DNA from 3 places in the Sodalis sp. RH22 genome. Region 2 is predicted to be linked to each of the others. Evidence: predicted binding sites of a transcription regulator. Region 2 holds the regulator's gene; each other region holds the start of a gene.

Region 1 (3,280 bases), 1.3 Mb from region 2:
CAGGAAGGTGGCGGCGATAACCGGCGCCGGGCGGGAGAGGACGCGTTTAAAATCAGCCACCCGGAGCGTGACGCCCATGGCGAACATAATCAGCATCAGCAGGATGCTCACATAGGGCCCGATGCGGGTAAAGGTGGTCGGGGAATAGTAGGCGGCGATGGACAGCAAAACAGCCCACAGCGGGAACAGGCGGGTAATCTTGGCTAACATGTGAGGTGTGTCCTTATTATCTTATTTTAATAGGTAAATTGTGTTGCCGGGAGCTGATACGGCCCCCGCGCTTGCCATAGCGGCTTTATTTGTACCGTCAATCCGGATGGGTGGCAATATATTACCGTCAATAAAGCGCGTTGCCGGCTGTGCCGGCCTTGCCCGCGCGGCTTTTTTAACCCCGCGTCTTCAGATTATCCTGGCGACGGGCAATTGCCCCCAGCGCGTGGTATAAGCCGGCGATAGCATCTCGCGCTTCATCGCCCAGGCGGGGGCGATGCCCTGGCCCGCAAACCCGATATGGCCGATACCGGTCTGGTTGATGCGGTCGAGCACCGCCATCAGCTCACGGCTGGACGGACGGGGAGGATGGTCGTCAAACAGCTGGAACTGGGCCTGGCGGGTGGGAGAAAAATCATTCAGCATTACCCCCGCCTTGGCGTAACGGGGGCCGTCGCGCCAGATGCGCTCCAGGCCGCGCACGGCGGCCGCCATAATATCCCGGGTATCCTGGGTGGCGGTGAGCAGCGTTTCGCTGGCGCCGTTGGCATAATAAGGCTCATTGATGGCGTAGGGGGATGAGCGGATAAATACCGCTATCTGGCGGCAATACTGTTTTTCCTGGCGCAGTTTTTCCGCCGCGCGCCCGGCGTAGCGGCAGACCGCCTGGCGCATGGCGGCAAGATCGGTGACCCGCCCGCCAAACGAGCGGCTGCAGACGATCTGCTGCTTGGCCGGCGGCTGCTGTTCCAGACTGAGGCAGGATTCGCCGCGCAGCTCCCGTACCGTGCGCTCAAGCACCACGCCGAAGGTTTTGCGCATAAAATGGATATTGGCGTCGGCCAGCTGCAGCGTGGTCTGCATGCCCATGGCGGTGAGTTTTTTGCCGATACGCCGCCCAACGCCCCACACATCCTCAACCGGCGTCAACGCCATCAGCCTGCGCAGCCGGATCGGATCGTCAAGCGCCACCACGCCGCCGGTGGCCGGCCACCGCTTGGCCGCATGATTGCACAGTTTGGCCAGGGTTTTGGTGCGGGCAATGCCTACCCCCACCGTCAATCCGGTCACCTCCCGCACCGCCGCCCGCACCTGCTGGCCGAACCGATCGTAGGGCACGCTGGCATTTATGCCGGCGACATCCATCCAGGCTTCGTCGATGGAGTACACCTCGGTACGGGGCGCCAGGGCTTCAAGCGTCGCCATCACCCGCGCCGACATATCGGCGTACAGGGCGTAGTTCGAGGAAAACACGGCGATGCGCTGCCGGCGCAATAACGCTTCCAGTTGAAAATAGGGCAGGCCCATTTTCACCCCGAGTTTTTTCGCCTCCGCCGATCGGGCAATCACGCAGCCGTCGTTATTGCTCAGCACCACGATCGGCACGCCGCGCAGATCCGGACGGAACAGGCCTTCGCATGAGGCGTAGAAGCTGTTGACGTCGGCCAGGGCAAACATGATCAATTGCGGGTGTCGTGAACGGCGAACAGCACCACGCCGAAGATTTCCAGCGTGTCGGGGTCGGGAAACAGTTCGGGGAACGCCGGATTCATCGGCTGCAGCGCCAGGCGCGGCCGCAGGCAGAGCCGTTTGACGGTAAATTCGCCGTCGACGGCGGCAATGACGATATCGCCGTGGCCGGCTTTTTCCGCCCGGTCCACCACCAGCAGATCGCCGTCGCCGATACCCGCGTCGGTCATGGAATCGCCGCTGGCGCGGACAAAATAGGTGGCGCTGGGATGGCGGATACAGTATTCGTTCAGGTCGAGGGTCTTTTCGACATAATCCTGGGCCGGCGAGGGAAAACCCGCCCGGCACCGGTCGGCGAACAGCGGCAGGGACAGCACCGGCAACAGGTCGGCGGGCGCAAAAAATGTCGTGATAATCTTCATGCTGATAAATCCATTAATACTGTTTATGTGTCCAGTATAAATAAATCAGGCGGTTTGAAAAGACGCCGAAGCGGGACAGCGGCCTAAAAAGCGATTAGCTGGCTGATAAATAAGGATCAAAAAATTTAACCGGCAGTGCATGGGCGTTATCTCGCTCATGTATATAATTTATATAGCTAATTATTAGTTAGGATATGTTATTGGTTTCATGCGGCAACCTTATGTTGCCCCAGGGCGCGGGCGCGGGAAAAACACCGCCATACGGATAACCTATCTCTGCGCGCCAGCCAGATCAAAAATGACTGCATTACTATTTCGCTTGCCGCCCCGCCGCTCTTTCTTCTGCCCCTGCTCAGCCCGCGCAATGCCTGCTACGGGCCTTGGCGGGATACTTGCGCCCGGCGCCGGACGCGTCCGCAGTCGGTCAAGAAATAAGATTTGCTTATTTTACTGCAATTCGCCGCCTGTTATCAGACGTTCAGGGCATTTAAGCGGCGGATGTTGCGGTAGACAAATGGTATACAAATAGAATACAAAATGAGGGCAGGGTAAAAATCATGCAGTACGGAGGCAATAATGAAAGCAACGGAATTAACCCCACCGCACGATCAATCGTTAACGCAAAATGCCTTTGACGCCGTGCTGCGCATGATCCAGGCCGGCGCCCTGGCCAATGGCGACGTGGTAAACGAACGCCGGCTGGCGGAACAGCTGGGCCTGTCGCGTACGCCGGTGCGCGAGGCGCTCGGCCGGTTGGAAGGCAGCCATTATCTGCGCCGATCGGGGCGGACGCTGCTGGTTAACGGCGTGGAATTAAGCGAAATTTTAGAAATCATGTCGGTGCGCATGCTGCTGGAAGCCGACGCCGCCCGCAGCGCCGCCGGCAAGATGTCGGCGGCGAAGCTGGGCGCCATCCGCCAGCGGCTGATGGCGATGGCCGGTCCCGATCAGGTTACGGCCGGCCATCATTGGGAAGTCGACGACTTCCTGCATCTCAGTATCGCCGAGACCAGCGGCAATAAGCTCTTGCTGCGCCTGATAGGCGAGCTGCGCACCCGCACCCGGATGTTTGGCAAAGAGACCGTGCCCTCGCGTTTTGAACCGGGGCGCAACGAGCACCTGGCGATCGTCGACGCCATTGAGGCGGGCGACGGCGAGCGGGCGGCGCAGGCGATGGT
Region 2 (3,280 bases):
GGCTCCGTTCGAACGCCACAGCTAAAGAAACCTGCCCCCGATCCCCGTCCCCTCACCCTTTTGCCGGTGACAATATGGGTTAAAACACGCCAATATTCGGCGTTTTTCCGCCTTCATGATAAGATAGAGGGCGGAAATCAGCAGTGGGGGAAACGCTATGAATACCACCGATCAGTCTCAATTGCTCAGCCAGGCTGAACAATTATGTGAGCAACGCAACGTGCGCCTGACGCCACAGCGACTTGAAGTGTTGCGCCTGATGACACAGCAGGATGGCGCGATCAGTGCTTACGACCTGCTTGATCTGCTGCGGGCGACGGAACCGCAGGCAAAGCCGCCGACAATTTACCGCGCGCTGGATTTCCTTCTGGAACAAGGTTTTATCCATAGAGTGGAATCCACTAACAGCTTTGTTCTTTGCCACCATTTTGAGCAGCCCAGTCACACCTCCGCCTTCTTTATCTGCGATCGCTGCGGCCAGGTGACTGAACAATCAACCGAAGGCATTGAAGATATTTTGCAAAAAATGGCGCAAGCCACGGGTTTCGCCATGCGCCATAATGTCGTCGAGGCACACGGATTTTGTACCTTATGCGCCGAAGTGCAAGCTTGTGACAATCCCCAGGACTGCGGACACGATCATAGCGTAGCGATAAAGAAACGCTAGCGTCCCATTTTGGCTTTTACAAGAACCCGGGAGCAAATGACGTTTATTATGGCTGAAGTGAGATAACGCGTTTGGTTAATACATTGGAGAGGCGGCAAAACAGGGGAATGCTGATAGGATCATATAAAATAGGTGGTACGTCCTTGTACCTTTGGGTAGGAACACTTAAGGAAGCCATAACCGCACAGTGAATATGCATTAGTCATGATTTCCAAAAATCATTACCAACGATATTTGTTACGTGTTTCCCAGTCCTTTACTTCCGTTTCCGCGGCTTCTTTGCCGTAACCGTAACGTTCCTGGATCTTACCGATTAACTGATCGCGTTTACCTTCAACTACCGTCAGATCATCGTCAGTAAGCTTACCCCATTGTTCTTTCATTTTACCTTTGAACTGTTTCCAATTACCGCTGGCTTCATCTTTGTTCATCGGAGTTCTCCTTGGTTATCGGTTTCTCAGTCAACATCTGCCACTCCAGGTTTTGTTAGCGCATAGCGAGGACACGTATTGCGTCCCAAAACCTGCATGTCATAAGTTAACCCTATGTCTAAAGTATAGCAGGGGATTTGGCATAAGGTTTATTCAGCAGATGATTAGACCATATTGGCAGGGTTATAAACGCCGTATGGGCTATAAGGTGAAATAAAACAGTAGGTAGAAGGTATCAGCCCGTACACCGCTAATTGTAACTAAATATAAATACCGCTAGCGGCAGCGGACGCGCCGCGGCACTTTTATGGCGGCGAACCCGCATTCCGCGTCGCCGGTTATCCGCCATAAAATTCTCGCTGACGCGGGATAAGGGATATTCAGGATGCCATGGAGCACCGTGAGTTAAATCCAGTTGCCGTTGCGGATAACGCCGACCGCTAAACCTTCGATGGACATTTCCTGCTCGCGCAAATCGACAATAATGGGCGAAAACTCGCTGTTTTCCGGTAGCAACTCAACGATGTTACCGTGTCTTTTCAGGCGTTTTACCGTGACCTCGTCATTGATTCGCGCCACCACGACCTGACCATTATGGGCATCCTGGGTTTTATGCACCGCCAGCAGATCGCCGTCCATGATGCCGATATCCTTCATGGACATGCCGCTGACACGCAGCAGGAAATCCGCGTGGGGCTTAAACAGATCGGGATCGATCTGGTAATGGCTTTCGATATGCTGTTCGGCCAGCAGGGGTTCTCCGGCGGCCACGCGGCCGATCAGCGGCAGGCCGGTTTCTTCTTCTATCAATAACCGGATGCCGCGCGAGGCGCCGGAAACGATTTCAATGGCGCCCTTGCGCGCCAGCGCCTTAAGGTGCTCTTCGGCGGCGTTAGGGGATTTAAATCCCAGACGATGCGCGATTTCCGCCCGGGTCGGCGGCATGCCGGTTTGCGCAAGATGATCGCGGATGAGGTCAAATACCTCTTGTTGTCTGGCGGTTAATGCTTTCATTCCGTCCCCTGTTTGTTTATACAGTCTTTCTGTGAGTATATACAGGTCCGCAGCAATTGAAAACCACAAGCGTTGCAAAATGTGATAAAACCCTGCCGACGACCGGCCGCGCCGGCCATTTTAAGGAATATACCGCCATAACAGCGTTATCCACACGAACAGCGCCAAAACAATGGCCAGGGTCACCGCCGCCGAGCCCAGGTCCTTCGCCCGGCCAGAAAGTGGATGCAGCTCCGGCCCGATGCGATCCACCACCGCTTCAATAGCACTATTCACGATCTCAACGATCAGCACCAGCCATACCGAACCGATCAATAAAATCCGCGCCACGGGTTCTGGCTCCAGGTAACAGGCAAGGGCAATCGCCACCACGGCAACCACCACTTCCTGGCGAAAAGCGGCTTCATGCCGCCAGGCGGCGCGATATCCTTTTATGGAATAGCCCATGGCGTTAAAGATGCGCCGAAGTCCGTTGGTTTGGTTTGCCATAATTTTGCGCGCTAAAGAAAAATTGTGCCTATATTACCGTTTCTTCTCGTTCGCATCACCACAGATCTGTCGCGCGGTTTCTGGTATTCTTGTGGCGCAATGCTAACAAGAGGCTTCACGAAGATATGTCAGGCTGGCGTACTATTTATTATACGTTGTTGAATTTACCGCTCAGGCTACTGGTGCGGAGTAAAGCCATTCCCGCCAATCCCCGGCAAGAAGCCGGCTTGGACCCGCTGCGGCCAATGATGTATGTTTTGCCCTATAACTCCAAGACGGACCTGCTCACCCTGCGCGCGCAATGTCTGCAACTTGGGTTGTCCGATCCGCTGATACCACTGGAGATCGACGGCGTCGTCTTGCCGCGCTACGTCTTTATCCACGATGGCCCCCGTATTTTTCGCTATTTTTCCGAAAAACTGGAATCCGTGAAGCTGTTTCACGATTATCTGGATTTACATCGCAATAATCCGCAGCTTGATGTCCAGATGGTGCCGGTATCCGTTATGTTCGGACGATCGCCCGGCCGTGAAGCGCAGCAGAACCAGCCGGCGCCCCAGTTGCGCCTCCTCAATGGTTTCCAGAAGTTTATCGCCGTCTTGTGGTTGGGGCGCGACAGCTTTGTGCGTTTTTCCCGTCCGCTGTCCATGCGCTATATGGCGACCGAGCATGGCACCGA
Region 3 (3,280 bases), 1.5 Mb from region 2:
CGTGCCGAAGGCTGGACATGCCCGTCCGACAGCGCGTCCTCATCGTCGGCCGGATAATCCTCTGCGCGGGAATGAGCCTGCTCGTCATAACCGCCGGGAACATGCCCGGCCGCGGTCGACGCGCCGGAACCGAACTCGTGACCAGGCTGCGTGGAGGGCGTAAACCGGGCTGCGAGAGTATCATCCACCCGATCGGCCCGCGGCGGCGGAGCGAACGCCGCAGGCGCATCAATGCCGGCCGGCGGCGAAACCGGCGATGTCGGCATGGCCCGTTCGTCGGCGTCCGCCACGTAACGCATCTCCTGCCGGCGTTGAAATTCGGCGGCCAGCTGCTGTTGCTGCCAGGCGTCTTCTTCCTCGTCGTCGCCCTCGGTCCCGGCCGCGCCATAGCGTTGTTCCTGCTGCTGCAGAAATTCCTGGTGCAGCGCCGACTGCTGGGCGGCGGCTTGTTCTTCCTCGGACTGCGGCGCCTGCGACAGCGCGTCTTCTTCCTGCGGGCGTTGCTGCGCCGTCGCCGTCGCGTTGCGCTGCGACGGCAGCTTGATGCCAAACGAGGCAAGCTCCCGGCGCGTGGGGATGCGTACCCGGTTAGGACGCGGCAATTCAGGACCGATGCCCTGCTTGACCTGCGGATTTTCGTCGCTGGTGGCGCTGAACGCCGGCATAAAGGTCAGCGCGGCGGCGTCATAAGGCGGCGTGGAAGCAGTGACCTGCCCGCTGCTGCGCTGCGCCACGTTGAAATCGTATGGCGTGTGCGATTCGTCACCGTCGTGCTGCCAGTCGCCCATCTGCGGACCATCATCGTCTTCATCGGGAAAGCCGCCCTGGGAAGGAGGAACGGACGGTGCGTCCGGCAACTCAAAACGATATTGCGGGATAGCCTGCGCGGACGCCGACTGGGGGGCCGGCGCGGCGGGCTGCTGGGAGTAGACGGCGGCAGGCGCGGGGCCGGCCGCAGGGGCCGCCACCGGCGGCGACACCGCGCCCGGCGGCGGGACGGCCAGCGGGTCGCCGGTCTGCTCGGCGAGCTCCGGATGGCTGGACGTGGCGGAAGGCCCCGCCACCGTGCCGATAGCCGCGGGAGCGGCATCAGGCTTGGTCCCGGCGGCATCAGGGCCGGAGGTCGCCAGCAGCGGGTCAAGCGCGTCCAACGCTTCGGCGCGGACCGCGTCGTCCCCTGCGGCCTCCAGGTCTTCGTCATCGTACTCGTCGTCGTAGTCCCGCTCGTCGCGGCGGGAGCGGTTCGACATAAATGTCAGGCAACCCATGACCACGCCGCCGATTTTTTCGGCAATGGTGAGCCAGGACCAGCCGGTAAACAGGGTCAGGCCGGACGCCCATACGCAGAGCAGGGTCAGGGTGGCGCCGATGCCGTTAAACCACGGCAGCATGGCGTTGCTGAGCAGGCTGCCGATCACGCCGCCCGAGGCAAAGTAATAGAGATCGTCGACATTGAGCGCGGCCAGGCCGCATGAGGTCAGGATCAGCGCCAGCGTCCCAATCAGCCGCAGCGATAGGGCAAAATAGTCCACATAGTCCTGCTCTTCCCGCTGGCGAAACGACGTCCAGCAGAAAATCAGCATCAGCGGCGGAAGGGCATAGGCCAGCACGCCGAAGGTGAAGAACAGCGTATCGGCAAACCAGGCGCCGATGCCGCCCCCCAGGTTATGGATAGGACCATGCCAGGCAGTTTGCGACCAACTGGGGTCGGAAGGGTTGAAACTGACCAGGGAAATCATCAAATAGAGGGCAAAAATCGCCATGACAATCAGAACAGCCTCGAGTAACCGGCGACTGCTGCTGAGCGTTTTCAATTCAACTTCTTTATCTTCTGTATATTCCTGGCTCAAGAAAGGCTCTCCAGGGTTATCTATGCCGATATAACCGATATAATAGCTTAATAACAGCGCCGGCCGTCATGCCGCCGGCGCTGAAACTGTATGAATGCACAGGAGTGTAACCATAAAACGTGAAATTTGCACCTGTGTTATGACTTAGCGTGTCTTAATGACCAGCCGGTTGCTCTGCTTCACTTCTTCCATCACCACGTAGGTACGCGTATCGTTGACCCCCGGCAGGCGCAACAGCGTCTCGCCCAGCAGTTTACGATAGGCCGACATATCAGGCACCCGCGTTTTCAGCAGATAGTCGAAATCACCCGAAACCAAATGGCATTCCTGAATTTCTTCCAGCTTTTGTACGGCGGTATTGAATTGCTCAAACACATCGGGCGCACCCCGGTTAAGGGTAATCTCCACAAACACCAGTAAAGACGCATCAAGATAATGTGGATTAAGTAAAGCGGTATACCCTTGGATGAAACCCTGGCGCTCAAGACGGCGCACGCGTTCCAGGCAAGGTGTTGGGGATAATCCAACCCGTTTAGAAAGTTCGACGTTTGATATCCGGCCATCCTTTTGCAACTCATTGAGGATGTTACGGTCAATACGATCGAGATCCTTTCCCGGGCGCTTTTTATTGTCTACCATTATTATTGTCTCTCTTAGTACCTTCCCTGTGCTTGCCACACCCCTGCCGACTTCAATGTATCAGGGTTTGCTTTAAGACCCGTTGTCTGTTTTATTTTAGGGCCAACTGTTTCAACTGCCTTGCTAACTGCCTGTCCGAAACCAACGCATCATTTTCCTTACCCTGATGTTTTCGCAAAAGCGCAGCGTATTGTCAAAGTAAAACGATAAAAATCAGAACAACATGCCGATTAAATCCTGCGGAAACACGTTGTCCGGGGCTTAAGGGCTCTTTTTAGCCCGATAATGTCCTAATTGATGGTAAAATCCGCCTATCGATAGTCCATAACGATGATAAAAATCGCCAACAACTTTTTGCATCCTTTTCATTGTCTGGTAACTTTCTTATCATCGACGAGTTGGGATCTAAGCGGTGAGTTAAACGAGGAAAATATGTCTACGGCGAAACACAGTAAATTAATTATCCTGGGGTCGGGACCGGCGGGATATACCGCCGCGGTTTATGCCGCCCGCGCCAACCTGCATCCGGTGCTGATAACCGGTATGGAACAAGGCGGCCAGCTGACCACCACCACCGAGGTCGAGAACTGGCCGGGCGATCCGGAAGGGCTGACCGGGCCTTCGCTGATGGAGCGCATGTACGCCCACGCCGTAAAATTCAACACCGAAATCATTTTCGATCATATTAACCAGGTCGATTTACAAAACCGCCCTTTCCGGCTGACCGGCGATACCGGTGAATTTACCTGTGACGCCCTGATTATCGCCACCGGCGCATCCGCGCGCTATAT

The links. Region 2 encodes LexA, which represses DNA repair genes until DNA is damaged. Its sites were predicted from a motif close to TNCTGTATGTACATACAGNA; they were not measured.
Region 1: umuD (translesion error-prone DNA polymerase V autoproteolytic subunit) is a predicted target of LexA. The motif match lies at 2,120-2,139, and genes of this name have one in related genera.
Region 3: ACL2XN_RS09635 (DNA translocase FtsK 4TM domain-containing protein) is a predicted target of LexA. The motif match lies at 1,935-1,954, and genes of this name have one in related genera.

What each region holds. Positions count from the first base shown of each region.
Region 1 covers NZ_CP178731.1:4,943,523-4,946,802, forward strand. The annotation lists gene panS (ketopantoate/pantoate/pantothenate transporter PanS) at 1-210, opposite strand, end outside; gene umuC (translesion error-prone DNA polymerase V subunit UmuC) at 400-1,668, opposite strand; gene umuD (translesion error-prone DNA polymerase V autoproteolytic subunit) at 1,671-2,102, opposite strand; gene ACL2XN_RS22490 (GntR family transcriptional regulator) at 2,679-3,280, shown strand, end outside.
Region 2 covers NZ_CP178731.1:3,593,941-3,597,220, forward strand. The annotation lists gene zur (zinc uptake transcriptional repressor Zur) at 158-667, shown strand; gene ACL2XN_RS16335 (CsbD family protein) at 889-1,098, opposite strand; gene lexA (transcriptional repressor LexA) at 1,504-2,112, opposite strand; gene ACL2XN_RS16345 (diacylglycerol kinase) at 2,233-2,601, opposite strand; gene plsB (glycerol-3-phosphate 1-O-acyltransferase PlsB) at 2,727-3,280, shown strand, end outside.
Region 3 covers NZ_CP178731.1:2,128,177-2,131,456, forward strand. The annotation lists gene ACL2XN_RS09635 (DNA translocase FtsK 4TM domain-containing protein) at 1-1,850, opposite strand, end outside; gene lrp (leucine-responsive transcriptional regulator Lrp) at 1,995-2,489, opposite strand; gene trxB (thioredoxin-disulfide reductase) at 2,922-3,280, shown strand, end outside.